2 regions of the Aliiroseovarius sp. YM-037 genome follow, and region 2 is predicted to be linked to the other one. Evidence: riboswitches for the same ligand, from Rfam matches in the RefSeq annotation. Region 2 holds a riboswitch; the other holds the start of a gene.
What was found. Region 2 has a riboswitch for cobalamin ahead of ACEWPJ_RS05265 (TonB-dependent receptor plug domain-containing protein). Riboswitches for the same ligand answer to the same signal wherever they lie in the genome.
Positions count from the first base shown of each region.

Region 1: another riboswitch for cobalamin. It lies ahead of ACEWPJ_RS01665 (hypothetical protein); the one in region 2 lies ahead of ACEWPJ_RS05265 (TonB-dependent receptor plug domain-containing protein).

Region 1 is NZ_JBLUOA010000001.1:354,014-369,689, forward strand. It holds gene ACEWPJ_RS01620 (polyprenyl synthetase family protein) at 1-519, shown strand, start outside; gene dxs (1-deoxy-D-xylulose-5-phosphate synthase) at 547-2,487, shown strand; gene ACEWPJ_RS01630 (hypothetical protein) at 2,628-2,819, shown strand; gene ACEWPJ_RS01635 (SDR family oxidoreductase) at 2,877-3,725, opposite strand; gene ACEWPJ_RS01640 (SulP family inorganic anion transporter) at 3,917-5,437, shown strand; gene ACEWPJ_RS01645 (universal stress protein) at 5,450-6,298, shown strand; gene ACEWPJ_RS01650 (VOC family protein) at 6,333-6,713, shown strand; gene ACEWPJ_RS01655 (winged helix-turn-helix domain-containing protein) at 6,756-7,913, shown strand; gene ACEWPJ_RS01660 (DEAD/DEAH box helicase) at 7,917-9,197, opposite strand; cobalamin riboswitch at 9,609-9,802, shown strand; gene ACEWPJ_RS01665 (hypothetical protein) at 9,903-10,181, shown strand; gene ACEWPJ_RS01670 (aspartate-semialdehyde dehydrogenase) at 10,294-11,316, shown strand; gene ACEWPJ_RS01675 (hypothetical protein) at 11,638-11,838, shown strand; gene ACEWPJ_RS01680 (carbonic anhydrase) at 11,843-12,493, opposite strand; gene ACEWPJ_RS01685 (hypothetical protein) at 12,646-13,026, shown strand; gene ACEWPJ_RS01690 (leucyl aminopeptidase family protein) at 13,109-14,494, shown strand; gene ACEWPJ_RS01695 (C40 family peptidase) at 14,496-15,320, shown strand; gene ACEWPJ_RS01700 (DUF2794 domain-containing protein) at 15,317-15,664, opposite strand.
Region 2 is NZ_JBLUOA010000001.1:1,075,031-1,090,706, reverse strand. It holds gene ACEWPJ_RS05315 (DUF1289 domain-containing protein) at 1-158, shown strand, start outside; gene ACEWPJ_RS05310 (chloride channel protein) at 162-1,856, opposite strand; gene ACEWPJ_RS05305 (TonB family protein) at 2,014-2,850, opposite strand; gene ACEWPJ_RS05300 (ExbD/TolR family protein) at 2,847-3,227, opposite strand; gene ACEWPJ_RS05295 (ExbD/TolR family protein) at 3,232-3,609, opposite strand; gene ACEWPJ_RS05290 (MotA/TolQ/ExbB proton channel family protein) at 3,609-4,265, opposite strand; gene ACEWPJ_RS05285 (adenosylcobinamide amidohydrolase) at 4,270-4,929, opposite strand; gene ACEWPJ_RS05280 (ABC transporter ATP-binding protein) at 4,926-5,684, opposite strand; gene ACEWPJ_RS05275 (FecCD family ABC transporter permease) at 5,681-6,664, opposite strand; gene ACEWPJ_RS05270 (ABC transporter substrate-binding protein) at 6,664-7,500, opposite strand; gene ACEWPJ_RS05265 (TonB-dependent receptor plug domain-containing protein) at 7,487-9,283, opposite strand; cobalamin riboswitch at 9,416-9,621, opposite strand; gene recN (DNA repair protein RecN) at 9,687-11,339, opposite strand; gene ACEWPJ_RS05255 (outer membrane protein assembly factor BamD) at 11,356-12,195, opposite strand; gene lpxC (UDP-3-O-acyl-N-acetylglucosamine deacetylase) at 12,308-13,228, opposite strand; gene ftsZ (cell division protein FtsZ) at 13,453-15,096, opposite strand; gene ftsA (cell division protein FtsA) at 15,277-15,676, opposite strand, start outside.

The sequences.
Region 1 (15,676 bases), 720 kb from region 2:
GCCTTCGGGTTGCTGACGCGGGAAGAGATCGGGCCAGCGGACCGGCGGATCGCGCTGGTCGAGGGGTTTTCGCGCGCGGCGGGGGCCTGGGGCATGGTGCTTGGCCAAGCGCTCGACATCGCGGCGGAGACGGCGGACGCGCCGTTGACGCTTGCGGAGATCACAGCGTTGCAATCCGGTAAAACAGGGGCGCTGATAAACTGGTCAGCCGAAGCGGGCGCGGTGATCGCGGGCGAGGATCGCACCCCCCTGCGGCACTATGCCAACGCCTTGGGCCTTGCGTTTCAGATTGCGGATGACATCCTAGATGTCGAAGGTGACGCGGCAAAAGCCGGGAAGCGACTGAACAAGGATGCCCATGCCGGGAAGGCGACATTCGTTTCGCTTCTTGGGTTGGACGGTGCCAAGGCGCGGGCGAAGGCGTTGGTGGCGGAGGCCGAGGCCGCGCTTGCCCCCTATGGTGAGGCCGCGGAAACCTTGCGGCAGGCGGCGCGTTTCGTTATTGCCCGCGAAAGCTGAAACTGGCCCCGAAAGGGGGACTGCGCGATGAGTGACGAAAAACAGACCCGCCCCGCGACCCCGACGCTGGATCGCGTTTCCGTGCCTGCGGACATGAAGGGAATGTCGGATGCGGAGCTGAAACGCCTTGCGACGGAGCTTCGGGCAGAGACGATCAGCGCGGTATCGGAAACCGGCGGGCATCTGGGGGCGGGGCTGGGTGTCATTGAATTGACCGTCGCGCTTCACGCGGTATTTGACGCGCCGAAGGATCGGATTATCTGGGACGTGAGCCATCAGTGCTACCCCCACAAGATCCTGACCGGGCGGCGCGACCGTATCCGCACGATCCGCCAGAAAGACGGGCTGAGCGGGTTCACTAAGCGCAGCGAAAGCCCGTATGACCCGTTTGGGGCCGCGCATTCGTCGACCTCGATCAGCGCGGCACTGGGTTTTGCGGTTGCCCGCGATCTGGGCGGTGCGCCGGAACATGGCATCGGGGATGCCATTGCCGTGATCGGTGATGGTGCGATCAGTGCTGGCATGGCCTATGAGGCGATGAACAACGCGGGCCATCTGGGTCGCCGCTTGATCGTCATCCTGAACGACAACGAAATGTCGATTGCTCCGCCGGTCGGGGCGATGTCGTCATACCTGTCACGCCTCTACGCGGGTGCCCCGTTTCAGGAGTTGAAATCCGCGGCCAAGGGTGCTGTCAGCCTGCTGCCTGAACCGTTTCAGGAAGGCGCGCGTCGGGCCAAGGAAATGCTGAAGGGCATGACAGTTGGCGGGACGCTGTTCGAGGAACTCGGGTTTTCCTATGTCGGGCCGATTGATGGCCACGACCTTGACCAGTTGCTGCCGCTGCTGCGCACGGTCAAGGACCGCGCGACGGGGCCGATGCTGCTGCATGTGACGACGCAAAAGGGCAAAGGCTATGCCCCGGCAGAGCAGGCCCGCGACAAGGGCCACGCGACTGCGAAATTTGACGTGGTGACGGGCAAGCAGAAGAAAGCACCGTCCAACGCGCCAAGCTACACGCGCGTGTTCGCCGACAGCCTGATCCGCGAGGCGGCGGAGGACGACAAGATCTGCGCCGTGACCGCCGCGATGCCGGATGGCACGGGGTTGAACCTGTTTGCCGAACGCTACCCCAGCCGTTGCTTTGACGTGGCGATTGCCGAGCAGCATGGCGTGACGTTTTCGGCCGCGCTCGCCGCTGGCGGGATGAAGCCCTTTTGCACGATTTATTCGACATTCCTGCAACGTGGATACGATCAGGTGGTGCATGATGTGGCGATCCAGCGCTTGCCGGTGCGGTTTGCGATTGATCGCGCGGGGCTTGTCGGGGCCGACGGGGCGACCCACGCGGGCAGCTATGACATTGCATATCTGTCGAACCTTCCCGGCTTCACCGTGATGGCGGCGGCGGATGAGGCGGAGCTTGTCCACATGGTCGCGACCGCCGTGGCCCATGACGACGGGCCGATTGCGTTCCGCTTCCCGCGCGGCGAAGGCGTCGGCGTTGACCTGCCGGAACGCGGCACGCCGCTGGAAATCGGCAAGGGCCGGATCATTCAAGAGGGCGGGCGCGTCGCGCTGCTGTCCTTCGGCACGCGTCTGGCAGAGGTTCAGGCGGCGGCGGAGTCGCTGCAAGCGAAGGGGATCACCCCGACGATTGCCGACGCCCGGTTTGCCAAACCACTGGACCGTGACTTGATCCTGCAACTGGCGGCGGACCACGAGGCGCTGATCACCATCGAGGAAGGCGCGGTCGGCGGCTTTGGCAGCCACGTCGCGCAATTGCTGGCCGAGGAAGGCGTGTTTGATTCGGGGCTGAAATACCGTTCGATGGTGCTGCCCGACATCTTTATCGACCAGGCAAGCCCAGCCGATATGTATCGCGTCGCCGGGCTGAGTGCTGCGGATATCGAGGCGAAAGTGCTTGCCGTTCTTGGTGTCAGCGCCATTGGCGAACGCCGCGCCTGAGCATTTTAGCCATGCGGCGGCGGCGCAACATCGGCGGCAATTCTCCCACTCAACGACCGGCCCGAGTCGACTCTGCGCGAATTTCCGATCTAGGGTCGCTGCATAAATAACGCCCACAAAGGGCGAGTTGAGGCAGAGACATGAAGAAACTGGCATTGGCCGCGGCGCTTGCGCTGACGGCAGTTAATGCGATTGCGGGCGGGTTGAAGCCTCCGATTGCAGAAGAAACACCACCCGAAACGGTGACGATAAAGCATGACGCCAACCTTCAGCGGGGATTTTTCCTGCCGGTTGATGGCGATGATGTGCGGGTGATTGAGGTTTCGGGCTAAGCCCGGAGCCTTGCCAAGACCCAGAGCGTCGGCGGCCTGATCGGCCGCCGGGGCCGTTCACTCATCCGCCAGAAGGGCGGAGAGACCGTCGCGATAGCTTGGGTATTTCAACGTCACCCCAAGTTCGTTTTTGATCCGATCATTCCGAACACGCTTGTTTTCCGCATAAAAGCTCTGCGCCATTGGTGTCATTTCGGCTGTGTCGTAGTCGACCGCCGGGGGCAGCGGCAGGCCGAGTAAATCGGCGGCATGGGCGATTACGTCTTCGGGCGGGGCGGGGTCATCGTCGCAAACATTATAAACCGCGTCGGAGTTCGGTTGCGCGATGGATGCGGCGAGGATTTGCGCGATATCGTCGACATGGATACGCGAAAAGACCTGACCGGGCTTGATAACGCGGCGCGCCTTGCCGGCCCGCACCTTGGCGAAGGGGCCACGACCGGGGCCGTAGATGCCCGCCAGCCGGAAGATATGGAGCGGAAGGTCAGGGATGGCCCGCCACGCCGCCTCAGCCCCTGCCCTGCGGTGGCCGCGTTCGGTGCTGGGGGAGAGCGGTGTGTTTTCGTCAACCCAAGCGCCGCCATGATCGCCATAGACTCCGGTGGTGGAGAGGTAGCCGACCCATTTGAATTGTCCGGCGCGTTCGGTGATCGACCCGCGCAGTTCGTTGAGGACGGGATCGCCATCCTCGGTCGGGCCAGCAGAAATCAGTAAGTGCGTCGCGGTATCGAGGGCGGGCGTGATGTCGTCGCCGGGCCAGATGAGGGAGGTGACACCCTCGGCCTTCAACGCGTCGGTTTTGTCGGCAGAGCGTGTCGTGCCGGTGATCGCCCAGCCTTGGGGGAGGAGGAGCCGGGCTAACGCGCGGGCGCTGTAGCCGTGGCCGAAGGAAAGCAGATGTGACATGCCGCGCATATTGGCGGCTGAGGCGATGGGTGCAAGGGCGATCCGCGCGTCCTTACCCGAGACGGGGCAGAGTATTGCGGGCGCGGGGTATGGATATTTTTGGAAAATGGTGGGGCGGGGTGCTGCAAAAACAGGGTTACGGCTGGTCATTCGCGTGCGAGGTGGGTAAACGGCGCGGATACTCGCGAACAATGACGCTGGAGACTTCCGTGCAAGCTGACATTCTGACCAGCCTGAAGCAGGACTGGCTGGGTAACATCCGTGCCGACCTACTCGCCGGCCTTGTCGTGGCCTTGGCCCTGATCCCGGAGGCGATTGCCTTTTCGATCATCGCCGGGGTGGACCCGAAGGTGGGCCTTTATGCGTCCTTTTCGATTGCAGTGATCACCGCGATTGCGGGCGGGCGACCGGGGATGATTTCGGCGGCAACGGCGGCAACGGCCGTGCTTATGGTGACGCTGGTGAAGGATCACGGCTTGCAATATCTGCTGGCCGCGACGGTGCTGGCGGGGCTGTTGCAGATCGGGGCGGGGGCGCTGCGCCTTGGCAATATCATGCGGTTTGTGTCGCGGTCGGTGATGACGGGGTTTGTCAACGCGCTCGCCATCCTGATTTTCATGGCGCAATTGCCGGAGCTTGACTGGCACAATGCGGGCGTCACGTGGCTGACCTATGTGATGGTCGCGGGCGGGCTGGCGATCATCTATCTGTTTCCGTTGCTGACGACCGCGATCCCGTCGCCCTTGGTGACGATCATCGTGCTGACGGGCCTTGCGATGGCGCTTGGGCTGGACGTTCGGGTTGTCGGAGACATGGGCGCGTTGCCGGATACGCTACCGATTTTCCTGCTGCCGGATATTCCGCTGAACCTTGAGACGTTGCAGATTATCTTCCCGGTGTCTGCTGCTGTTGCCGTGGTCGGCCTGCTGGAAAGCCTGATGACCGCGAAGCTGGTCGATGACCTGACCGACACGAAATCCGACAAGAATCGCGAGTGCATCGGCCAAGGCCTTGCCAACACCGCGACCGGGTTCATCGGCGGTATGGCGGGCTGTGCGATGATCGGGCAGTCGATGATCAACGTGAAATCGGGCGGGCGTGGGCGGCTGTCCTGCTTTGCGGCGGGTGTGTTCCTGCTGTTCCTGATCGTCGTGCTGGGCGACTGGGTTGCGCAGATCCCGATGCCAGCGCTGGTCGCGATCATGATCATGGTGTCGATCGGGACGTTTAGCTGGTCTTCACTGAAGAACCTGCGTGAACATCCGACGGCGTCCTCGGTCGTGATGGTCGCGACGGTTGTCGTGACGGTTTATACCCATAACCTCGCTTATGGAGTTCTGGTCGGGGTGCTGCTGTCGGGCATCTTCTTTGCCTGGAAAATCGCGGCAGTGTTCCGGGTGCGCTCGACCCTATCGGCAGACGGGCGGGCGCGGACCTACGTCGTCGAGGGGCAGTTGTTCTTTGCCACAGCGCCGGACCTTGCCGAGTCCTTCGATTTCAACGAGGTGTTGGAGGCCGTCACCATCGACGTCAGCCGCGCGCATATCTGGGATATCTCGTCTGTTTCAGCCATCGACATGGTGGTTCTGAAATTCCGCCGCGAAGGCGCGGATGTTGAGATTATCGGGATGAACGAGGCGAGCGAGACCCTGATGGGCCGCCTTGCCGAACATGACAAACCGGGCGCGCTGGAACGCCTGATGGGCCACTGAGGGAGAGCGGGCATGTCAAAGATCGTCGCATTGGTGGATGGCTCTGTCTATTCGGAGAGCGTGTGTGACCACGCGGCCTGGGTCGCAACGCGCAAGGGGTCTTCGGTCGAGATTTTGCACGTGTTGGGGCGGCGCGAGGGGGCGAAAAGCGACCTGTCGGGCAATATCGGTCTGGGCGCGCGGACCCGGCTGATGGAGGAACTGGCGGAGCTTGACGCCGAACGCGCGAAGCTCAGCATGAAGCGCGGCCGTGCGATCCTTGAGGATGCAGAGGCGCGCTTGCGTGCGGATGGGGTTGAGGAAATTACCACCCGTCTGCGCCACGGCGATTTGATCGAAGAACTGCACCGGGCTGAGGCCGACGCCGATCTGGTCGTTGTCGGCAAGCGCGGCGAGGCGGCGGATTTCGCGACGCTGCATCTTGGATCGAATTTGGAACGGGTGGTTCGGGCAAGCGAGAAGCCCGTGCTTGTCACCTCTCGCGCGTTCAAACCGGTTGAGACGTTTTTGATCGCCTTTGATGGTGGCAAAAGCGCACTGAAGGCGGTGAACCACGTTGCGCGAAGCAATGTCTTTGGCGGGTTGAACTGCGTGCTGCTGAGCGCAGGCGCGGAAACGACAGAATCCCGGCGGGCCGTCGAAGGGGCTGCCGCGCAGTTGAAAAGCGCGGGATACAGCGTGGAAATCCGCACCCCGCCCGGTCGAGCCGATACAGCGATTACCGAGGCTGTGACCGCAGGTGGCATCGACATGTTGCTGATGGGGGCGTTCCGTCATTCGCGTATTCGCAGCTTGTTCATCGGCTCCACCACCGCAGAGATGGTCAGGAACTGCCATATTCCGCTGCTGCTGTTTCGTTAAGTTGTGGTAACGTCAGGCGCAAAAGGGGGTTCCCATGCGTCTGCACCAGATCACGCCGTTCGTTCCCTGCACCTTGCTGGTCAGGCAAGTCGCGTTTTACCGCGATGTGCTTGGATTTACGCTCGGGTTTCTCGCCGATAACTACGCGTTTCTGCGGCGGGATGATGTCGCCGTGCGGTTGGTTGAGGTTGATAAGACGGTCGATCTGGACCACCCCGAAAGGCAGGGGTCATTCTATATCGACGTTCACGATATCGATGCCGTCTATACCTCGATGGAGCAGCGACTGAACGCGCTGCCAGAGGGGCGGGTGCGGGCTCCGTTCAATCAGGACTATGGTCAGCGCGAATTTCATGTGGCGGACGAAGACTGCACGCTGGTCTTCTTTGGCGAGGGCGTCGCGCCTTCCGCATGAAGCGGGTTGCGGTGATGGCCGCGCCGCGACATGCTCCGCCGGATGTTGAGGATTGCAAACCGGGACGCGCGGCGGCTGTGGCTTCATGCGCAGGCGTTGTCGGACACGCCGACAGGGGCGCTTGATCTGCCTGCGCTGATCCGGCGGCTCGGGATGGTGCAGCTGGACACGATACGTGTTGTTTCGCGGGCGCATCACCATATCCTCTGGTCACGGAACCAGAATTACCGCGAACCGATGCTGGATCGGCTGCTGCGGCAGCGCGGGATCTTCGAGCACTTTACCCATGACGCGTCGGTCCTGCCGATGAAGTTCCTTCCGATGTGGGGTCGCCAGTTTCGACGGAAGCGTGAATGGCTCGACCGGTCGAACTGGTATGCGTCCATGCCGGATGCGGCGGGGCGCGCGGCGATCAAAGCGCGGATCGCGGAGGAGGGCGCGCTGTCCACCCGCGACTTCGACAGCGCGTTCGCCGGTGATCGGCAGATGTGGCAACGCCCACCGCACAAGCTTGGCCTCGATTACATGTGGTATGTGGGGGAGCTTGCGACCTGCCACCGGGTGAATTTCCACAAGTATTACGATCTGGCTGAACGGGTGTTCCCCGACGATCTGCGCCAGCGGGAGGTGGCGGAGGATGAGCAACTAGATTGGCTGTGCCGTGCGGCGCTGGCCCGGTCGGGGTTTGCAACGCCGGGTGAGGTCCAGCGGTTCTGGGACGCTACATCGGCGAAAGAGGTGAAGGCATGGGTCGACACGGCCCGCGACCTTGTCCCGGTCTCGGTCGAAACTGCGGAACGGCAATGGACCACTGCGCTCGCCCCGCCGGATATCGAACAGCGGTTGGGGGACGCACCCGCGCCGACCACGCGCCTGCGTATCCTCAGCCCATTTGACCCCGTCGTCAGGGATCGCAACAGGGCGCTGCGGTTGTTTGGATTCGACTATCGGATTGAAATTTTCGTTCCCGCCGCGAAGCGCAAGTGGGGCTATTACGTTTACCCGATGCTGGAAGGGGATCGTTTTGTCGGGCGGATCGAGGTCAAGGCAGATCGCGCGGCTGGCACGCTGACCGTCCTGAATTATTGGTGGGAGTCGAAAGTCAAGGAAACCCCGGCCCGACGCGCAAAGCTGGACGCGGAGCTTTCCCGGATGGCGCGGTTTGTCGGGGTGGACGATGTGATCTGGTCCACCCCATAGCCTTTACGCCGCGGGCTTGCGCCGACGGCGATTGTTGCGCTTGGGCTTGCCATGCGATTGGTTGGCCGGTTTCGGCTGGCTGCGGCGCTGTCCGCCACCGCGGTTTCCACCGCCTCCGCCACCACGACCGCCGCGTTTTTCGGGCTTTTGTTCAATCGGGCGTTCGCCGCCAACCACGGGGATCGTCAGTTTCATCACCTTTTCGATTTGGCGCAGATAGCCGATTTCGGTGGCAGAGCAGAACGCGATAGCCTCGCCCTCCGCACCTGCACGGGCCGTCCGGCCAATCCGGTGAACGTAGTTTTCCGCCACTTCTGGCAGGTCGTAGTTGTAGACGTGGCTGACGCCAGGAATGTCTATGCCACGGGCGGCCACGTCGGTCGCGACCAGAATCCGGGCCTCGCCCGCCTTGAAGTCGCGGATCGCGCGGTCACGCTGGTTCTGCGATTTGTTTCCGTGGATCGAGGTCGCCTTGAACCCCGACGCTTCGAGGTTCTTTTTCAACTTTTCCGCGCCGTGCTTGGTGCGGGCAAAGACCAGTGACAGGCCGTCGGGGTCCTTGTTGAGGTAGTCTTTCAACAGCTCCGTCTTGTCGCCCTGCGGCACATAGTGCAGCGCCTGGGTGATCTTGTCGGCAGCTTTGCCCGGAGGGGAAACCTGCACCCGTGCCGGATCGGTCAGGTAGGCGCGGGAAAGCTCCTCCATCTGCGCGGGCATGGTGGCGGAGAACAGCAGCGTCTGGCGCGGTTTCGCCAGCTTTGCAGCGATTTTCCGAAGCGCATGGATGAACCCCATGTCGAGCATCTGGTCCGCTTCGTCGAGAACCAGATACGTGACCGTATCCAGAAACACTGCACGACGGTCGCACAGGTCGATCAGACGGCCCGGTGTCGCGACGAGGATATGCGTGCCACGTTCGAGCTTTTTCACCTGATTGTTCAGCGATTGACCGCCAACAACGGTGACGACGCGGATCGGCGTGTCTTTGGTGTAGGCGGTCAGGTTCGCGGCGATCTGATTCACCAGTTCACGCGTCGGCGCAAGGATCAGCGCCCGCACGGATTTCGGCGTGGGTTTCGCGCCCGCGCCCATAAGCCGGTCGATCAGCGGCAGGCCGAACGCGGCGGTCTTGCCGGTGCCGGTCTGGGCAAGGCCGATCAGATCGCGGCCTTCCAGCACCAGCGGAATCGCCTTTTGCTGGATCGGTGTCGGTGTGTCGTATCCTGCCTTTGTGATGGCGGACAGAAGGTCGGGCTTGAGGCCCAGATCAGTAAATTTGGTCAAGAATGACCCTTTCATATATGCGCCCGCCCAAGACGGACGGAGTCGTCAGACAAGCGGGGCGGGACCATGCGAATGGCCCGTCCATTGCGGTTGCGCGCAAGATCCGCACCCCGGACCGAATGTCCTGTCAGGTGAACCTGCGCGTCAGACCCCCGCGTGACGTGGGAACTGTTTGGATTGTGGGACCGTTGCCGCATCGCGGTGCTGGTCGGGTCCATCCTGCCGATCAGTGTCGGCGGCTGCTCACGCGGCAGCGGAATGGGTTGAGGGTCATATCGGGGGTGAAGGGGTAGAAGTCAACCACAGAGTTTCGGATTGGCGGCGATTGCCCGCGCGCTGTGTCACGTCGGCGGGTGTCCGTCAAAACCGCGAGGGTGTCGGTTTTGGGATGGGCGGGCCGGTCGAATCCGGTTAGCATCCGGTTATCAAGGTGCCGCCCTCGGGCGGAGAATTGGGAAGCCGGTGAAACTCCGGCACTGCCCCCGCAACGGTAAGGACGGGCAACGACATGACGATCACCCACTGGGCGCACGCTCGGGAAGGGGTCATGTTAGCCGAAAGGCCCCGTCCAAGTCCGGAAACCAGCCTTGGTAGAAACGTCAACCGCGGGGCGCGGCGAAGGCGGGTCATGGACGCCAGCGTGCCTTGCCCTCTTCACCACCACCGCACAGAAAACGACCGCGGGGATGCGGCGGAAAGGCACGGATGTTGGATCAGATAGTGGACGGCCTGAACGAAATCGCTGAGCGGCCAGCGTTTGCAGAGGCGCAGGCAAAGGCCGCGATGATGGAGTGGATATTGACGCTGCCCGCCGGGGCCGACGCGCAGGAAGCTGCGCGGGCCGCCATCGGACGGTGCGAGGGCGTCGATTGCCCCAGCGTCGCGTTGACCCAATTCGTCGAATATCTGCATGACATCGCGGACACACCCGCGCTTTACCCCGTCCGCCGCGGCGGTGCCCGCGCCCGGCGTCAGGTCCACTAGGGCAGCTGCGACCAAATCACCCTATTTTCTTGGCCTTCGCCCTTTCATGTGCGGGTTGGATCGGTTAGAAGCCCCGCGTCCGATCCCGGACGAACTGAAACGGAGGTCTTTTATGGGCTATAAAGTCGTTGTCGTTGGCGCTACCGGAAACGTGGGCCGCGAAATGCTGAACATTCTGGCAGAGCGCCAGTTCCCGGTTGATGAGATTGCTGCGCTGGCAAGCCGTCGGTCGCTGGGCACGGAAGTCAGCTTTGGCGACAAGACGTTGAAGACCAAAGACCTCGACACGTTCGACTTCACGGGATGGGACATGGCGCTGTTCGCCATCGGCTCTGACGCGACCAAGCAATATGCGCCGAAGGCGGCGGGTGCCGGGTGCCTTGTGATCGATAATTCGTCGCTCTACCGCTACGATCCGCAGGTTCCGTTGATCGTGCCAGAGGTGAACCCGCAGGCGATTGAAGGCTACCGCGAGAAGATGATTATCGCGAACCCGAACTGTTCGACCGCGCAGATGGTCGTGGCGCTGAAGCCGCTACATGATCGGGCCAAGATCAAGCGCGTGGTAGTCAGCACATATCAATCCGTTTCAGGCTCCGGCAAAGAGGGCATTGATGAGCTGTGGGATCAGACCAAATCGATGTATAACCCGACGGACGACAAGCCGGCGAAGAAATTCACCAAGCAGATCGCCTTCAACGTCATTCCCCACATCGATGTGTTCCTTGAGGACGGATCGACCAAAGAAGAATGGAAGATGGTTGCCGAAACCAAAAAGATCGTCGATCCGACGATCAAGGTGACAGCGACCTGCGTGCGGGTGCCGGTGTTCGTCGGCCATTCCGAAGCGGTGAATATCGAGTTCGAAGACTTCCTCGACGAAGACGAAGCACGCGACATCCTGCGTGAGGCGCCGGGGCTGATGGTCATCGACAAGCGCGAAGACGGCGGATACGTCACGCCCGTCGAATGTGTCGGTGATTTCGCGACCTTCATCAGCCGCATCCGTCAGGACAGCACGATTGAAAACGGCCTGAACCTGTGGTGCGTCAGTGATAACCTGCGCAAAGGCGCTGCGCTGAACGCGGTTCAGATCGCAGAGCTTTACGGTCGGGAAGTCCTGAAACAAGGCTGACCCCAGCCCCAGAAAACCTGCTGATTGGCCCGATTCGTCGGGCCTTTCTTGCTTTTGCCCTGGCTGCTGCCGCGTCCGCGCCGGTGGCCAATCAGGTGCCCTTGCGTCAATTGTGTCAAGAATTGGGCACTATCACGGATGCAACGCGAGGGAGAAACATCATATATTTCATAGTTTTACAGAAATTTGGCGAAATTTCCGCTCGGAAAATTAACGATTATGGCCAAATTGTGTCATCAAGCACGGCGAGGCCCAGCAACTTAGGGCCCCTTGCCGTCGCGTTGGGGGGAACGCGCGGCAAGGTCTAACGAAGGGGTGGAGATGACAGATTTTATTCACAAAGCGCGGCTGGGCCGGACCTACGCCTTGCTAAGCAAGAAAACCAAACGGCCCGTTGGGCGGCCCGCGCCGTTTTCAAAGCGCGATAACCCGCCCTGCGTGCCAGAGTTTCGTGCCACGCGCACTCCGTATGCCCTGTCAAAGCAAGACATGGTCCGCCAAAAGCAGACCGACGCCGTGTAGTCGATTAAACCGGAACGAACGCACCTTTGGCGGGGTCATAGGTTTCTAGCCCGCCCTCGCCGATATCCGTCCAAAGCCCGTGCAACGTCAGCAGGTCGGCCTTCACCGCATCTTTGACGAACGGGAACGTCATCAGGTTTTCCAACGACACCAGAACCGCCTCTTTTTCAAGCGCGCGTCTGCGGGCCGCATCATCCTCAATATCTTTCACCCGCTCAAAGCCGGGGCGCAGGATGTCCATCCAACGACCGACAAAGCTTGTCTTTTCCTCAAGCGCCGGGGCTTTGCCGGAGCACATATCATGGCACCCGGCAACGCCGCCGCATTCGGAATGCCCGACCACGATCAGATGCGCGACCTTCAGCGCGTTCACGGCATATTCGACCGCAGCCGATGTCCCGTGCTGCCGACCATCAGGCCCGTAAGGGGGGACAAGGTTCGCGATATTACGGTGGATAAAAAACTCACCCTGATCCGCGCCGAAGATCGATGTCACATGCACCCGGCTGTCGCAGCACGAAATCACCATCGCGCGCGGATGTTGGCCTTCGCTGGCGAGCCGTCGATACCATGCTTTGTTGTCAGCATAGCCCGTGGCCTTCCAGCCGTGATAACGTTGTACGAGATAAGCTGGCAGTGGTGTTGCGTTTTTCATCAATGTCGCCTCTGTCGTTTGCTGACCGTTTAGATAGGTGAGATTTTCGAGAATTTCGAGTGAATTCCGCAGTCCTTATCAACCTTTTCTAAGGACACTCGGGCGAATGTGCCGATGTCATGCGGGGGCATGGGGTGATGGAGGGTGAGTGAATGGCGGTTGTGACCGTTTTAGAGCAGGAAGAGAGTATCCGTCTGAATCCAGACAGGCTGACGGAACTTTACGTTGAACTGGGCGAAGCCGGGGCCGAAGATATGATCGGCCGCGCGATGGAGGAGTTGGCTGTCAAGCTGGAGGGTATTCGTGCCCTGGCCGATAGCGGGCCGACTGCCGCGCTTCCGTCCGCTGCGCAGGAAATCGCGGAGCTTGCGCTAAGCGTTGGGTTAAGTGGCCTGTCGCGTGTGGCGCTAGATGTGGAATATTGCGCGTCGCTGAATGACGGGCCGGGGGTTGCGGCGACGCTCGCCCGGTTGGGCCGGGTCGGGGATCGGTCGCTGACCGCCGTTTGGGATCTGCGCGATATGTCGGTCTGACGCGCCGCGGTCAAACTGTGTCTTGCAGACAGGTGTGGCGCAGGTAGGCTGCGGGCAACACACCAGACGAGGCTTTGACACCATGACCATGACATTCGCTGATCCGGGCGCGCCGTCCCTTCCCTTGCATCTGCTGGCAGAGGACACCGTTGATGGCTGGCTGAGCGATCAACTGGAAAAAGTGTCGTCATGGGCGACGGCGAATGGGTTTAGCGGGAAGCTTGGCCAGATCTTGGTCATACCGGGCGACGGTGGTGCGCCTGCCTGCGCCTTGGCAGGCTATGGCAACGCCAAATCGCGGGCACGCGGGCGGTTTCCCTGCGCGGGCGCTTGGTCAAAGCTGCCCGAAGGCGTTTGGCACATCGAAACCGGGCCGGACGGGGCCGCGCTTGAAGAGGTTGCGCTGGGCTGGCTTTTGGCCGGGTATCGGTTTGATCGCTACACGACAAAACCGAAACTGAAGGCGCAGTTGAAAGCGCCTGCGGGCGTGGACGCAAATCGCTTGGAAATCATCGCGGCGGGCGAGGCGCTGACCCGCGACCTGATCAACACCCCGACATCCGATATGGGGCCGGAGCAGCTGGAATCCGCGTTCCGCGACCTTGCCGACAAACACGGCGCAACCGCCGAGGTGATTGCGGGCGATGCGCTGCTGGATCAGAACTTTCCGCTGATCCACACGGTTGGCCGGGCGTCCGCGCAAGCGCCCCGATTGCTCGACATGCGGTGGGGGTCGACGGGGCCGACTTTGACACTGGTCGGTAAGGGTGTGTGCTTTGACACGGGCGGGCTGAACCTGAAACCGGCGGCGTCTATGGGGTTGATGAAGAAAGACATGGGGGGTGCTGCGACGGTTCTAGGCCTTGCCCATATGATTATGGCGCTTCAGTTGCCGCTGCGGTTACGCGTGCTTGTCCCTGCGGTGGAAAACAGCGTCGCGGGCAACGCCTATCGCCCGCAGGATGTTCTGACCTCCCGCAAGGGGCTGACGGTAGAGATCAACAATACCGACGCCGAAGGTCGCCTCGTGCTGGCCGACGCGCTTGCCCTGGCGGATGAGGAAACGCCGGACTGTCTGATTTCGATGGCGACGCTCACCGGCGCGGCGCGGGTCGCGGTCGGGCCTGACATTGCGCCCTATTACACGGACGATCAGGGGATTTCTTCTGCGCTTGAGGCTGGTGCGGCGGCGGTGGCCGACCCGGTCTGGCGGATGCCGTTCCACACGCCGTATGAGAAGATGATCGAACCGAACATCGCCGATCTCGACAACGCGCCAAAGGGTGGTTTTGCCGGGTCAATCACCGCTGCGCTGTTCCTGCGCCGCTTTGTCGATCAAAGCCCGCGCTACACGCATTTTGACATTTACGGCTGGCAACCAACGGCTTTACCCGCCCGAACTGCTGGCGGCGTTGGGCAGGGGGCGCGGGCCGTTCTGGCCGCTCTGCCGGACATACTGGGGCTGTAGAATGGATCGTCGCAACACTCCGGCGAACGCGCGTATCGCTGCGACCCGGTTGAAAGGCGAGGTGGACGCGCCCCGCTATTCGGATGGCGAGGTTGGCCAGATCGCCGTGCCCGTCGCTGACCTATTGCGCGAACCGAATGGCGCGCGGGATCGTCAGGTCTTGCTGGGCGAGTGCGTTACAATCTACGAGGTTCACGACGGCTGGGCATTCGTTGAGGCGGCGAAGGATGGCTATGTCGGCTATGTCGATGCCCGCAGCGTGGGTGAAGCGAAGGACGCGACCCATTGGATCAGCGCACCCGCGACGCACGTTTATTCGGGGCCAAACCTCAAGACGCCGGATCGCATGGCGCTGCCATTCGGCAGTCGCGTTCGGGTGACAGACACGGCCGATGGCTATTGCCAGACGGCCCACGGGTTCGTTCCAACGCAGCATCTTTCGCCGGTATCGCATCGGCTTGATGATCCGGTTGCGGTTGCGGCCCTGTTCCTCGGCACGCCCTACCTTTGGGGCGGCAATTCGATCTGGGGGATCGACTGCTCCGGGCTGGTGCAGGCCGCGCTGATCGCCTGCGGCATCCCGTGCCCCGGCGATAGCGACCTGCAGGAAACAGAGGTGGGGGAGGGTTTGGCCGACGATGCCCCGCTTCGCCCCGGTGATCTTTTGTTTTGGAACGGCCATGTCGCGATGGTGGTGGATGACACCCGGCTGATCCACGCGAATGCCCATGCGATGGCGGTGTCCTACGAAGGGATCGATGCAGCAATCGCGCGGATCGAAAAACAAGGGGAAGGCCCAGTCACAAGCCGCCGCAGACCGCGCTAATTGATTGCGCGGATCAGTTTACGCTCCAACACCCGCAGCACGGTTTTCAACTCGGCACCGCGCTTGAGAATCTGCCCGTCCATGCCCACAACCGCATAAAGCTGCTGCTTCATCCGCAGCTTTGGCCGTTTTTCAATCCGGTAAAGTGGGTTTTCGGCGGTTCTGCGGAAAATCGAGAACACGGCGTGGTCGCTCAGGCAGGAAATGCCGTAGTCGCGCCATTCGCCTGCCGCGACCATTCGACCATAAAGAGAAAGGATTTCACCGAGTTCCTTGCGATCAAAGCTGACTTGGTCCGGGATTCGGGACGGGCGCTGAAACGGCGTGGGTGACTGAATTGTCATATCTGAATCTTG
Region 2 (15,676 bases):
CGCGTATTTGCATTGGATGCCACCGAACGCTCGACGAAATCAGGGATTGGAGCAGGATGACCGCCGACGCACGGCGGGAGGTGATGGACGACCTACCCGACCGCGCCTCAAAACTAACAAAGCGGCGCGGGGGCCGCGCGGCGCGATTGAAACGCTGACGGCTAGGAATGCTCCTCCGCCGCGGTTTCGGCCAGTGCGCGGTTATAGGCTTTGAGCGCGTCGACCTGGAACAAGGCACCCCACAGCTCTGGCGGTTCATCCTCTCCGGTCAGCGTCACGACGGGGATGAAGTTGCTACCCGCCCCGTCGAACGCGGGCAAGGCAGCCTCTAACGTCGCGTTTCCGTCGATGTAGATGCCCTTTTCGATCAATTCCCAGCACGCCTCGTCAGAGGCGGCGCGCGGTGTCCCTTGCGGACGCATCAGCTTGGCGACCGAAAAGGTCGATAGCAGATAGGCCTGCGGCCCGGCGGCGAGGTGAATGTTGCGCCGCTCCAACTGCGTCAGGAAATAGCTCCGGTCGACCAAACGGCTCGCCAGCGCGGTGGACAAGGAAACCGACACCATCACCGCAAGCCCCGTCTGCCAGTCGCCCGTCAGTTCGAAGACGATCAACGTCGTCGAAATGGGCGCCCCCAGAACGGCGGCGGAAACGGCGCCCATCCCGGCGAGCGCGTAAAGCGACTCCGACCCTGAAACGTCCGGGAAAATCTGCGTGGCGATCAGGCCGAACGCCAGCCCGGTCAACGCGCCAAGCATCAGAGAGGGCGAGAATATCCCGCCACCCATCCGCCCCGACAGCGTGATGACGACAGCGACCGCCTTCAACATGGCGAACACGACCGCTTCGTGAAACACGAGCTTGCCAGTCAGCGCGGCAGATGTCGTCTCATACCCGACGCCGATGATGTGGGGGAACCCAATCGCCAAGCCGCCCAGCATGGCCCCGGCGGCGGCCGGCCGTAGCCAGCGCGGGATGCCAAAGCGGCTTTGGACATGGGCGGCGATATCTTCCCCCCAAAAAACCGCCTGCATCAGCAGAACCGCGACAAGACCAGCCAGCAGACCAAGCAGCAGAAAGGCCGGAAGTTCCGCGTAAAACGCAAGCTGGCTGTATTCCGGCAGGGTGAATTCCGTCACATTACCGAACTCGAGCCTGTTGATGACCGTCCCCGCAACGCTCGCGATCACAATTGGCGCGAAGGCATGGACGGCGAAGTGACGCAGCACGACCTCCAGCGCGAACAAAGCACCTGCGATAGGTGCATTGAACGACGCAGATACCGCCGCTGCGACGGCGCATCCCATCAGATCGCGACCCGTGATCCCGTCTGCATTGATCCGCGTCGACACCCAGCTTGAGATGACGGCGGCCATGTGCACGACCGGCCCTTCCCGCCCGCTCGACCCACCAGACGACAGGGTGATAAGCGATGACAGGATCGACGCTGCACCTGCCTTATGCTCCATCCGTCCTTCATGCAGCGCGGCGCCTTCGATCACTTCGGACACCGTGCGGCATCGGCCATCCGGCGTGAAGTAGTGCAGGATTAAGCCAACCGCGAGGCCACCGGCAATCGGAATGACCAAGATCCAATACCACGGCAAAGTCTCCGCGAAGGTGTGCAGCATCCGCACGTCGTCTGTGCCGTAAAGCGACCTTTGCAACACGTCGATGCATTTACGAAAAATCAGCGCGGCAAAGCCGGCGGCGATCCCGATCACCAGCGCGATAAACCAGAACTGGACCTGACTCGGCCCGCGCGACCGAAGCACATACCACGCACGCGCCAGCGCCCCGCCTGCGGCTTTGATCTGGGACTTTATCAGTTTCCGGCTGCTGTTGTCGTCGACCATATGCCCGCCCCTGTTGCGGGCCGGTTAAGAGGTCGGGGTATCCCGAAATCCAACCGATCCGCTGCGGCGGCACGGTGTTGGCTAACAGCCGAGCACGCCACGCTTTATTCTGTTTTAGGCGATACGCGGTATCGGTCCAAGTCCGATCTTTGGCGCGTCACTGAAAGCGGACCGGAAGATCAAAGGTATAGCGCACGTCGGTCAGTTGCCGCGGGGCGGGCGGGAAACGCCCTGCACGCTGGACCGCGCGGATAGCGGCGCGGTCAAGTCCACCGTCGCCAGAGGATTGCGCCAGCCCGACACCCTGCACACGTCCATCGCGCCCAACGACGATCCGAACCATTGCCGTGCCACGGCCCGACACGCGCGGCTTTCGCCGTTCAATCCGCGCCCGGATCGTCGCGCCCCAGTTGGCCAGCAACGCCCGACGCTGGCCAGAGGATAGCGTCGCAACCTCTGCCTGCGCGTTTTGCCCTCTCGCCGTGCCGTTGCCCTGCCCCTCTGCCCGCTCAGCGGATTGGGGGGTGGAGTTCGCCGGACCGAACGCCGCCTGTCGCGGTTGTTCTGCGGGCGCTTCGGGGCGGGGTTGCGGGCGGGCGGTTGTGGTATCTGGCCGTTTCGCTTCCACGGTCGGACGCGTCGCTGGCGTCGTGGTAATCGCGGGTGGAGCGGTGTTCTCTGCAGTCGGCAGCGCAACCGACGGGGCATTCGTGCGCGGGGCCGTTACCTCGGCTGGCGGGCGATCCGGTTGCGCGATTGCATCAAGGGGCTCAGGCGCGCTTACCGTTTGCGAAACGGCTTCGGACACCTCCGGCACCTCCTCCCACGACGCAACCATCGCCGCCATGGCGGCATCTGCCGCTTCCAGCGATAACGCCGCGTCGCCGCCTGCCCCGGACCCTTCGGCGACGCCAACCGGCGCGTGAAACCACGCACCAACGTGGAGGCCAACCGCCAAGGTCAGAAACAAAAGGGCTTCGGCGATCCGTGTCATCGCGCCACCGTCACAAGCGTTACGTTTTTCACGCCAGCCCCGGTGAGCTTCGCCAACAGCTTGGCAAGCTCAGCCCCTGCCAAGGCCGCATCCGCATAAATTTCGAGCGTTTCGGCCACGTCACCCGATGCGGCAGCGGCAATCGCGGCCTCTCCGACCCGACCGTCAAAGGATACGTCACCATCCGCCGACACGTAAAACCGCCCATCCCCATCGGCGACGTCCCCTACCTCGGCAGCGGGCGGAGAGACCTCAAACGGATCAGGCGCTGCGATCTGCGCGGTCATCAGAAAAAAGATCAGCAGCAGAAACACCACATTGATCATCGGCACGATGGATTCCGCTGGGGGTTTGCGACGGGATATGCCGAAATTCACCACGTCACTCCACCAGCACAACTTGCGTGTAGCCGCCGCGCGACAGAAGCTCCACCATGTCAACGACGCGCTGCACATCTGCGCCATCACCCGCCCGCAAGACAATCGTGTCATCGGTCGTGGTCGTCAGCGCGTCGATCTGCGCCAGCAACGCATCCTGATCCACCCGTTCGCCGTTCAACTGCTGCCCATCCGGCAGCACCTCAATCAGACGTGGTGGGCCGGAATAATCCTGCCCCTGCCCCGCCGTCGCAATCGGGATCGCCCTGTCCTGCCCGAACCGGGCTGCGAGCATGAAAAAGACGAGCAGCAGGAACACCACGTCGATCATCGGCGTCAGGCTGGGCCGTCTTGATTGTCGGTGTCGGGCAAAAGCGAACATCACGCGGCGTCCCGAAGCGCGGGTCCGCGCGTGAAGATCCGGGTTGCAAAATCCTCCATATCCGCCTGCACGCGATCGACGATGCTTTCAAACCACGTCAATGCCATTGAAGCCGGGATCGCCACCGCCATGCCCGCCGCAGTGGTCAACAGCGCTTCCCAAATACCCCCGGCGAGCACGGCGGGATCGGCGCGGCTTCCGGTCGTCTGCAAGGCCTGAAATGCCTCGATCATGCCCAGAACGGTGCCGAGCAGGCCCAGCAACGGCGCGATTGTTGCGATCAGTTCAAGCGCCCGCAGGCCGACGCGGGCGCGGGACAGTTCGGCCTTGGCGACGCGGGTGGTTTCCTCCCGCGCTGCGCTGTCGGTCAGGGTTGCGTCTTGGCGTGCCGCCATTGCCGCCCGGACCAAACGCGCGCGAAGGCTGCTGCGACCTGCAACCGCCCGGTCGGCACCGTTGGCATCACCAGCACACCAAGCCTCAACCGCCGCGCGGGATGCTGCCCCGGACCATGCGCCCATAAGGACCAAACGCCAGATTTTCCAAAGGATCAGCGCAAGCGTGACGACAGAAAGCGCCGCGATCAACCAAAGCGCGGGGCCGCCCCGGATCAGGAAGCCCGCCAAGCTGTCGATGGTTGTTGAAAAACTGCTCATCATCCTACTCCGCTGAAATCCGTTGCCCGACCGTCGCCGTCCACTCTGCCGCCGCTTGTCCAACCGCTTGTTTCACAGCCTGCCCGACCGCATGACCCACCGCCGTGTGTAGCCCGGCGAAGCGCAGCGACCCCGGCAAGGCGGCGACCGCGATACAGTCCGTCCCCGTGCCGGTGGCAATGCCGGTCGAAACCTCCCACCCCGCGCCTATCACCGCTGCGGTTCGCGCCTCTGCCGCGATGCTCATCGCTTCCAGAAGCGCCGCGTCGGTCAATGCGGCGTCGATGCGGACCGCGATGTTGATCGTTCCCCAGTCTTGCGAGGGCTGTGCGATCCGTGTGCCGACGCTTTCGGCGTTGGATAAACCGAGCGTTGCGACGCACTCTGCCGTAACACCATCAATCAGCGCGGTTGCATGAATGTGCGTGCCGATATCGCGGGACGTAATCATCGCGACCGCATCAAGCCGACCGGCCTGCCGAAGTTCTGCATCAAACCATTCAACCACATCCAGATCGCGGGGCAGATCGGCGTTTCGCACCTCTCTCCAGACGATCTGTTGGGCGGATACGTAGCCGGGGCGGTTCAACGCCCAGCTCAGCACGCGCATCTCGCGGCCCAAATCAACGGTCAGCCAGGGATGAGTGATAGAGACAGCGATCATTCCAGCGTCTCCAGCGGTTGAAATACGATCCCCTGATCGGTGCGCCGGAAAAACGCCGACACACCGAAGACCGCGCTGATATTTTCCGGCTTCAGAACTTCATCCGGCGGGCCATCGGCGACCAACTGCCCCTTGTTCAGCAGCAACAGACGCGTGCAATGGCGGGCCGCGAGGCCTAGATCGTGCAGCGACGCGACGACCGTTCGCCCACCCTCGGCAAGTTCGGCAAACAAGCGCATCGTCGTGATCTGGTTCGCAGGGTCCAACCCGGCAATCGGTTCATCCGCGATCAGCAGCGGAGTCTCCTGCGCCAGCATCCGCGCGATCAGCACGCGGGCTTGTTCGCCCCCCGACAGTCGTGTCGCAACGCGGTGGCGATAGGTGTCCAGCCCCATCTGTGCCAGCGCCGCATCAATCGCGGCCCGGTCGGTATCCCTTATCCGCGCACCACGCGGTAGATGTGGGATGCGGCCAAGCGCGACGAGCGTTTCGACATCGACCGGCCACGCGATTTCGCGGGCTTGCGGCATCCATGCAGCGTGGTGCGCACGGGCGCTCGCAGTCATGTCGGAAAGGCTGCTGTGCCCCTCATGCCGCAGCAGGCCAAGCGCGGCACGCATCAGCGTCGTCTTCCCCGCGCCGTTGGGGCCAATCAGGCCAACAAACTCGCCTTCGGTGATGGTGCAACTCACTTGATCCACGACCGGGCAGGATTTGCGGAGAACCGTCAGGTTATCGAGATGCAGGAGGGTCACGAAATCTCCCTCCGCGTCTTGTAGATCAGGTGCAGGAATAGCGGAGCGCCAAGGATCGCCATGACCACACCCAGTTTCAGGTCGCGGTCCGGCAGGATCAAGCGCACCGCGATGTCCGCCGCCAGCACCATGGCCGCCCCGCCAAGCGCCGAAGCCCAGAGCAGCGTTGATGGCCGCGCGCCGACCAGACGGCGCAGCAGGTGCGGCGCGACCAGTCCGACAAAACCGATGGTTCCGGCAACCGCCGTCGCGGCCCCCACGGCAGAGGCGACCCCAAGGATCAGCACCAAACGCAACCGGGACAGGTTGATCCCGGCGGCCTGCGCGGCGTCTTCACCCAATGTCAGCGCGTCCAGCCCGCGGCCAAGTGTCAGCAACATCGCCCAGCCGACCGCCATGAATGGCAGCGCGATTGCGACGTGGATCATTGACCGGTCGGTGAGCGATCCGAGCATCCAAAAGATGATCTCATTCGCGGCAAAGGGGTTTGGCGACAGGTTCAGGACCAGCGACGTGAACGCGCCCGCCAGCGCACTGATTGCGATCCCGGCAAGGATCAACGTCATCGACGACCCGCGCGGCCCAGCAAGGAATAGGATCAGGAACACGGCGATCAACGCCCCAGCCAAGGCCGATAGCGGCAGGCCAAGTGCGAATTGCGCGGCGAGCCCGGTTTGCAATGCAAGCACCGCGCCAAGGGCCGCTGATGAGGAAACACCAATCAACCCCGGCTCTGCCAGCGGGTTGCGCAAGTATCCCTGCATCGCCGCGCCTGATAGCCCAAGGCTGCCGCCGACCATCACGGCCAGCAACGCGCGGGGAAGCCGGATTTCGCGCATAACAAGGGTTAAGGGGCCGCCATCCCCGGCGAAAAGCGCGGAGAGGCTATCGCCCACACCGACGCTTGCCGGACCGATCACCAGCGACAGGATAAACAGGCACACCGTCGCGGTGATGAGTATGATCGCCAGCCCCCGCATCACTCAGCCGCGTCCAACTGCTCTCGCGCCATGACCATCGCTGCGACCGCGTTCAAGACATGGGGTGTTCCGCACACCCACTCCCGGCTGGTGAGGAGCGTGTCGGCCTCTGTAGTCCCTGCCTCTGCAAGAACCGGGTGGGACATGACGGCATCAGCCTCCGAATACCCTTCATAGGGCCGTCCGGTGATCACGACGTCGGGGGCGGACAGAACAAGCAGTTCAAGCGGAAGGGTGCCACCGCTCGACAGGCCATATTCATCCGCGATGTTCAGAAACCCGGAGGTTGCCAGTATCTGACCGGCAAGTGTCTTGTCACCTGCGGTATAGCTTTGCGAATAATACAGTGCCGCCCGAGGGCCATCCGCATTTGATGTCTGCAAATCCGCGAGCTGCTCGGAAAACCGCTGCGCCGCGTCGTCCGCCGCGTCACGCCGCCCCAAGACGTCGCCCATCTGGTGCAGCAGGTCGGGTATCTCCTCCAACGCATTCGCGGGACTGAAGGTGACGACCGGAATACCCAACCGTTCCAGCATGTTAAGCGTTGGGCCGGCATTATACGTGCCTGCGACAACCAGATCCGGGTTGAGCAGAAACACATCTTCGGCGACGCCGGTATTCGCCCGATACTGCGCCGCCTCAGCCGCCATCGCCGAACTGCGCGGGTCTTGCGCAAGCTTCGTGACCGAAATCAACTGGCCGGGTGCCGCGAGCAGCATGGCCAGTTGATCCGTGCACAGATTCATGGAAACGACGCGCTTCGGCGCGTCCGCAACCGCCGCACCCGCCATCAGGCAGAGGGCGGCGGCGAGGGATATGACGCTAGAAGCGCGCACGAAGCCCCACGTAAAAGGCGCGATCCGATGTGCCGTAACCGGCCGAGGTCTGGTATTCCTCATCCAACAGGTTTTCGATCCGCAGGTAGGCTTCGGCATTATCGGAAATGTCGTAGGTTACGCTGGCGTTGACGAGGCTGTAATCCCCCATCGCCATGCCGCCATCGTCCGCCCGCCCAGCGACGTGATTAAAGCTGACCTGTCCGCTCCAATTGCCGCCAAGCTCGGCTTCAAGCCCCAACACGAGGTCATGTTCCGGCACGCGGACAAGCTGGTTTCCAGCCTGGTCCTCGGCATTCGTGTAGGTGTAGCTGCCGAAGAAATCAGCCCGGTCGCTGATCGGAAGCGCCGCGGCAAGTTCGATGCCCCGCGTCACGCTGGTCCCCGGCACCTGCGCATAAGTGCCGCCCGCAAACCCGATCAAATCGTCAATTTCCGTGTGGAATACCGTCGCCCGCACCGAACCGCCTGCGATCTTCTGCTCAACGCCCAACTCAAAGCTCAGGCTGGTTTCGGGTTGCAGGGTTGGGTCACCGAACGGGCCGAAAAGCTCATAAAGCGACGGCGCGCGGAACCCTGTCGCGGCGGAGGCACGAACGACGGTATCCGGCGTCGCCCGCCACGCCAGCGCAAGCCGCCCCGTGGTGTTTGAGCCATATTCAGAATGTTCATCGTGGCGAAGGGACAGCGAGATATCGACCGCGTCATTCACCGCATACTGCGCCTCACCAAACAACGACGCGATATCATAGCTGCCGGACACGGCATCGACGGAGAATTCTTCCTTGGTGTAGGACGTTCCGAAGGCCAGCTTCACATCATTGAACGTCGTGCTGCCCTGATAGGTGGCCTCTGTCCGGTCCCCCTGGAAGTTCTGGCTGAACCCAACCGGGAAAAACCGATCGGTGCGGGAATGGGACAGGCTGAAACTGTGGTTGACAACATCGCCATCAATCTCCGCGTAAACCCGGCCAGCTTTGCGTGTGACGAACGCCTGACCCGCCGTATCAGCAACCGGGAAGCCGCCATCCTGCTCCGTCTCAGAATCCTGATAAAGCAGCGTAAAGCCCAACTTTAGCGTATCGGTCGCCTGATATGCGCCGGAGAACGTCAGCGCTGTCGACTCGTGGCCGTCCGCCTCGGTGTTGCCTGCGTTTTCGTCTGCCGCGGAAAAGCCGTTGGTGTTGATATGGGACAGGTTGAAGGCAAGCTCCGCCCGCTCCCCTTTGCTGGTCACGCCCAACTCGGCCCGCACGGTGTCGTAGCTGCCCGCTTCAATCCCAGCGGAGTAGTGTATCCCCTCTTCCGTCGCGCGCGTGGTTGTGATGTTGATGACGCCGCCGATTGCCTCTGAACCATACAACGCCGATTGCGACCCGGTCAGCACCTCGATCCGCGAGATGCCGGAAGTTGTGAGGTCGCCCCAGTTAAACGCTGTTTGGGTTGAGGACGGATCGGTCACGTCGATCCCGTCGATATAGACCGGAACATAGCGCCCCGGCAGCCCGCGCAGGCGGAGCGTTGCCCGCGATCCGACCCCGCCATTGCCGCTGGCCGACACGCCGGGCAGCCGGTCGAGGTATTCGATCACACGGGTCTCGCCGCTTTCTTGCAGCTCTTCCTGCGTCACGACGGTCACGGTTGCGCCGGTCCGGCTCCGCTCTGTTTCTTCCAATGACGCGGATACAACGATCTCATCCAGCACGAAGACCTCGTCAGTCTGCGCGTGCAGTGGCGCGACCCCCGACAATAGAATCCCAACGGTGGCGATATTTTTCTTCATAGTCCAATTCCCTTCCGGCGCGTCGCGCGCAACATGGTTTAATGTCTTTGGAAAGGACGGACGTCCCCCGCAGACGGTGCGTGAACGTCACCACTACGGAAGATACCGTTGCCCATGATGCGCCCCGCACCCGGACAGGGTGATCACCTCGGCAGGTCTCCTGACTTACGGATCAAAGCTTGGCTGGGCCTTCCCAGGGTTGGTCCCCAGTGGCGTAGTCCAGCCGCGCTCACCGCTTACAGTTGCGGGGGCAGTCGCGGAATTGGCACAAAATTGCGCCGCACCGTGTTCCCTTTTACCGGACGTTTACCGCCCGGACCGAAGCACCTGCGCTGATAACGCAAGTGATCCGCGACTCGCAAGGAAACATTAATGGGTTTGGCAAACTTTCTTTGGCGGGCGTTCAGCCCGCGAGCAGCGCTTTGGCAGCGGCGCGCGCCTCTTCAGTGACGGTATCACCGGCGAGCATTCGACCAATCTCTTCAACCCGGTCTTTGGGCGCGAGCGATGTGACGGACGATAGTGTTTGCCCACCCGTAACCCGTTTTTCAACGCGCCAGTGGTGTCCACCCAATGCGGCCACCTGCGGAGAGTGTGTGACGACAAGAACCTGCGCGTCTTGGGCAAGCGCCGCCAGACGCCGGCCGACCGCGTCGGCTGTTGCACCACCGACCCCCCGGTCGATCTCATCAAAAATCAGCGTGAGGCCTGCGACGCCAGAGGTTAGGCACACCTTCAGCGCCAACAGAAAACGGCTAAGTTCACCGCCCGATGCGATCTTGTTGAGCGGCCCCGCAGATGCGCCGGGGTTGGTTGCCACGGTGAAGGCAACCGCGTCGTGCCCCTCCGGCCCCGGATCTGCCTGAGTAATCTCTGTCGAAAAAACCGCGCGCTCCATCTTGAGCGGCGCAAGCTCCGCCGACATCGCGGCGTCGAGTTTTTTCGCTGCTTTCGATCTGGCCTTGCTCAGCTTACCTGCGATGCCCTCATATTTCGCCTCGGCATCTTGAACGGCCTGTTCCAGCCCGCCGATCTCAGTCGCGCTATTGTCGAGGGCAGAGAGCTTTTGCCGCAGCCCGTCTGCAAAACTTCCTAATTCATCCGGGGTCACGTCATGCTTGCGAGCAAGGCCACGGATCGCGAATAGCCGCTCCTCCGCCGCTTCAAGGTCGGACGGGTTGAAGTCGAGCGCCGACAGGCAATCCTCCACCCCTTGCTGCGCCTCGCCAAGTTCGTTCATCGCGCGACCCAGCGCGGCAATCGCGCCCTCAAGCTGTCCGTCGGCGTTTTCCGCTGCGTCTTCCAGCCACCGAAGCGCGTCGCCCATGCGTCCCTCAGCACCTTCATTGCCCAGGGCGGCGTAAGCCTTTGCGATATCGTCGCGAATCCGCTCTGCGCCCTGCATCCGGCGGCGGCGTGTGTAGAGCTCGGCCTCCTCCCCCTCTTGCGGGTTCAGGGTATCGAGTTCTGAAACAGCGTGGCGCAGAAACTCCTCCTCTGCCCGCGCCTCGGCCAGCCGCTCTTGCGCCGCGTCCAACGCCTTCCGCGCCGCCGCAACCTCTCGCCAAGCCGTTCGGGTCTGATCGACAAGCGGTGCGGCCCCAGCAAACTCATCCAGCAGCAGCCGATGCCCGCGGGGGTTCAGCAGTCCGCGATCATCATGTTGGCCGTGAAGTTCGACCAGCGTTTCCGACAGTTGCCGCAACACGTCGCCCGAGCACCGCCGATCATTAACCCATGCAGTTTTCCGGCCATCGGCGCTGTTGACCCGGCGCAGGATCAGCTCAGCGCCCTCATCGGGCAGCCCGGCCTCGGCCAGCACGTTATGGGCCGGATGATCGAGTGTCAGGTCAAAGATCGCCGTAACCTCGCCCTGGCTTGCGCCTGCGCGCACCAGTTCCGCCCGGCCACGCCACCCCAGAACAAAACCAAGGGAATCCAGCAGGATAGACTTTCCAGCACCGGTTTCCCCGGTCAGCACATTAAGACCCGGCTGAAACTCAAGCTCCAGCCGGTCAATGATAAGCATGTCCCGGATATCGAGCGCCCTGAGCATGCGAGTCTCCGCTAGGTCAGAGCCATTCGCCCCGGACGGTTTGTCGATAAATCGCCGCCAGCCAGCCGGTGCCACGCACCCGCGGCTCCAGACCGCGGCCGGTCAACAGCGCATAGCTGTCTTCGTAAAACTCCGACGATTGGAAGTTATGCCCCAAAATCGCGGCTGCGGTCTGCGCCTCTTGCTCCAGCCCAAGCGACAGGTAGGATTCGACCAGCCTGTGCAGCGCCTCGGCGGTATGGGTCGTCGTCTGGAACTGCTCAACCACCACGCGGAATCGATTGATCGCCGCGGTGTAGTGGCCGCGTTTCAGGTAATAACGCCCAATCTCCATCTCTTTCGCGGCGAGGTGGTCGAAGGCGAGGTCGAATTTCAGGATCGACGACCGCGCGTATTCGCTATCGGGATACCGCTCAATCACCGTCCGCAACGATTGGAGCGCTTGGAACGTCAGACCCTGATCGCGCCCGATTTCATCAATCTGATCGTAATAGCTGAGCGCGAGAAGGTATTGCGCGTAAGCTGCATCCTCATCCGCCGGATAGAAGTCGATGTAACGCTGCGCGGCGGCGCGGCTGTTTTCGTAGTCGCGATCCTTGTGGTAGGCGAAGGCCTGCATTATTAGCGCGCGTTTCGCGTATTCCGAATAGGGATACAGACGCTCAACCTCACCGAACAGGCGCGCGGCTTCCTCGCCCTTGCGGCGGTTCTCAAGCTCAAACTCAGCGCGTTGGTAGATTTCTTCGGCGGAGAATTCCTCTAGCGGACGTTCCTGCCGCCCGCCACCGCAGGCCGCCACTATCGCTAGTGCCGAAATCAATCCGACAATTCTGGACCGAGACCTGCCGCGTGCCATTACCCGCCTACCCCATATTATTCCGCAAAGAGCCTTGCGACTTCTTCCCTGTGCCTTGTCCTAGCACAGAAAAATCCGGTGCAAAACGTCTTTGCACCGGATTTTGACAGGGTCAAGCCAGAACAGGAATATCGACGTTGCGAACGCCGACGCCCGGCAAGCGGGCTGCGGTCGCTGTATCGCATACGACCATCCGATATGCGTCTGGACGGGCGAAAAGCGCCCGAAGCAATTTGTTGGTCAGCGCGTGCCCTGCGCGGTGGCCCGAATAACGGGCAAGCAAAGGCGCACCGGCCAGCGCCAGATCGCCAAGCGCGTCGAGCATTTTATGGCGCACGGCCTCATCATCGTGGCGCAAACCACCCGGCGAAAGCACATCGGCCCCGTCAAACACGACCGCGTTTTCCAGCGTGCCGCCAAGGGCGAGGCCATTGTCGCGCATCGCTGTTACGTCATCCTGACGGCAGAACGTGCGACTGTCGCACAGTTCGCGGACAAAGCTGCCATTCGCCATATTCAGGGTTTTGTCCTGACGGCCAATCGCGGCATCGTCGAATTCAATGTGGAAATCGATGTAAAGCGTGTCGGACGGATCGAGCCGCGCCACCGCATCGCCTTCGCGCACCTCGATCGGTTCAAGAACCTCAATCGCGCGGACGGGCGCATTCAGTCGGCGCAAGCCAACAGCGATGATCCCTTCGACGAACGGCTGAGAGCTGCCATCGAGGATCGGAACCTCAGGCCCATCAATTTCGATCAATGCGTTATGAACACCACAACCGGCCAGCGCTGCCATGATGTGTTCGACGGTCGAAACCATCACACCCGCAGAATTCACGAGCTTGGTGCAAAGACGCGCACCCGGAACGGCGGAGTCCCAGCGGGCGGCGATCATCGCATTGCTTTCGATGTCCGTGCGGCGGAACCAGATACCGTATTCCGCAGACGCCGGATGAACCGTCATCCTGACGGGCGCACCGGAGTGGAGACCCACACCGGAAAAGCGAACTGGCGATTTCAATGTTGTCTGCAAAACATGCCTCAACTGCAGCGCCGGACTATTTCCGTTATCCGGCATGGTTGAGGTAGAGGTTGGGGCATGTGAACTCAACTCAATCTTTATAACGGCCTGAAACATCCGATTCAGGCATGCGCGAAACTTCGCCGATACAGAGAGTCAAGCGTTACAGCTGTCTGCTTTCAAACGAAAAAGGGCGGCATGCGCCGCCCCTTCACCCAGTCAAATATGTTAGCGAATTAATTCGCCTGACGACGCAGGAAGGCCGGAATTTCGATACGTTCCTGTTCTGGATCGGCCTCGACTTCCTCTTCGTGTGCGTGCATCGGGGGTTGTTGACGCGCTGTCTGCTGCTGTGCGGGACGGTCATGCCCCTCTGCCGCGTGACCTGTCATCCGGTTGATAAGGGAGTTAATCCCAAACCGCGGGCGCTGATCGTCTTCAACTTGCTGTTGCCGTGTTGCTGCCGGAGCAGAGGCCGCTGGGGCGCTTTGCTGCTGCGGGCGACCGCCAGCGGGTGCCTTCTGAACAGCGGCCTGCAAACGCGCCAGTGCTTCGGGCGACGGCGTGCCGGGGGCCGGCGCTTTCGGTGCGACGAACTCTGCCGCTTCGGGCTGGGCTTCAATCTCATCCCGGCGCGGTTGGAACTCCGCAACGCGCGGCTGATACGCCGGTGCCGGAAGATCGTTTTCTTCCGCGACTTCCGGTTCCCGTGCCGGTTCGCGCACGGGTGCGGGTTCTTCCATGTCGTTGAACAGGGTCGGTTCCGGCTCACGCTGCTCTTGCGCGGCGGCGACCGGGGTCGGCTCCGGCTCTGCCGCGACAGGTTCGGGCGTGTGCGCCTTGACCTCTTCCGGGCTTTGCAGCGGCTCGCTCATCGACCGACGTGGGCGTGCCGGAACGTCGGCAGACGACATGCTCGCGTCGATGCCCGTTGCCACGACCGAGACGCGCATCGCCCCTTCCATTTCGGTGTCGAGTGTCGAACCCACGATGATATTGGCGTCTGCGTCGACTTCTTCGCGAATGCGGTTCGCCGCTTCGTCGAGTTCGAACAGCGTCAGATCGTAGCTGCCGGTGATGTTGATAAGAACGCCCTTCGCGCCTTTCAGGCTGATCTCGTCCAGCAGCGGGTTGGCAATCGCCTTCTCTGCCGCCTGAACAGCGCGATCTTCGCCCTCGGACTCGCCGGTACCCATCATCGCCTTGCCCATCTCGTCCATCACGGCGCGAACATCCGCAAAGTCGAGGTTGATAAGACCCGGACGAACCATCAGGTCGGTCACGCCCTTAACACCTTGATAAAGCACGTCATCCGCCATGCTGAACGCTTCGGTGAAGGTGGTCTTTTCATTCGCCAGGCGGAACAGGTTCTGGTTCGGAATGATGATCAGCGTATCGACAACCTTCTGGAGCGATTCGACGCCCTCCTCGGCCTGACGCATCCGCTTGGCACCTTCAAACTGAAAGGGCTTGGTCACGACGCCAACGGTCAGCACACCAAGTTCACGCGCGGCTTGCGCGATGATCGGCGCAGCGCCCGTTCCGGTGCCGCCGCCCATGCCCGCGGTGATGAAGCACATATGCGCACCGGCCAGATGATCGACAATCGATTCGATGGTTTCTTCGGCGGCTGCTGCACCGACCGATGGCCGCGCCCCGGCACCCAGACCCTCGGTGACTTTGACGCCCATCTGGATCTTGGCAGAAGACCGGCTGGACTGAAGCGCTTGTGCATCGGTGTTTGCAACAACGAATTCAACGCCCTCAAGCTGCTTTTCAATCATGTTGTTAACAGCGTTACCGCCCGCGCCGCCAACACCGAACACGGTGATACGGGGCTTCAGTTCGTCCTGTTCGGGCATCTTGAGGTTCAATGTCATAGATCTGTCCGCCTGTCTGTTTGCACTATCGGCCTCTGGGGGCCGTTTTTCCCTAATCCAGTCCAATCCTACCGTGACAAAGCCGCAACGTCACCTAAAAAACGCATATTTACCACAAAATATGGTAAGGTCTCGCCATGCCTTCGGCGGTATTTCGCCAGATCGGCAAGATGTAGCGGTTTACCAGTTGTCCTTGAACCATTTTACCGCCCGACGCAGCGATCTGGCGGGGTAGCGTTCGGCTGGCATTTCGAAATCCCACCACTCGTCCTGCGGGTGTGCCGCGAAAAGGCACAGCCCGACAGCCGACGCAAACGCCGCACCGGTCGCGGCCTGCGGCAAACCCTGAACCCGAAGCGGCCGACCCAGCCGCACTTGTTGCCCCAGCATCCGCGAGGCCATGCCATCAAGACCCGGAATCTGACTGCCGCCGCCGGTCAGGACGATCTGCTGGCTTGGCAAGTGGTCGAACCCGGCGGCGTCCAACCGGACGCGCACTTCTTCTAGTATCTCTTCAACACGCGGGCGCATGATGCCGATCAGCTCTGCCCGGCTGACGGTGCGGCGGTCGTGTTCCCAA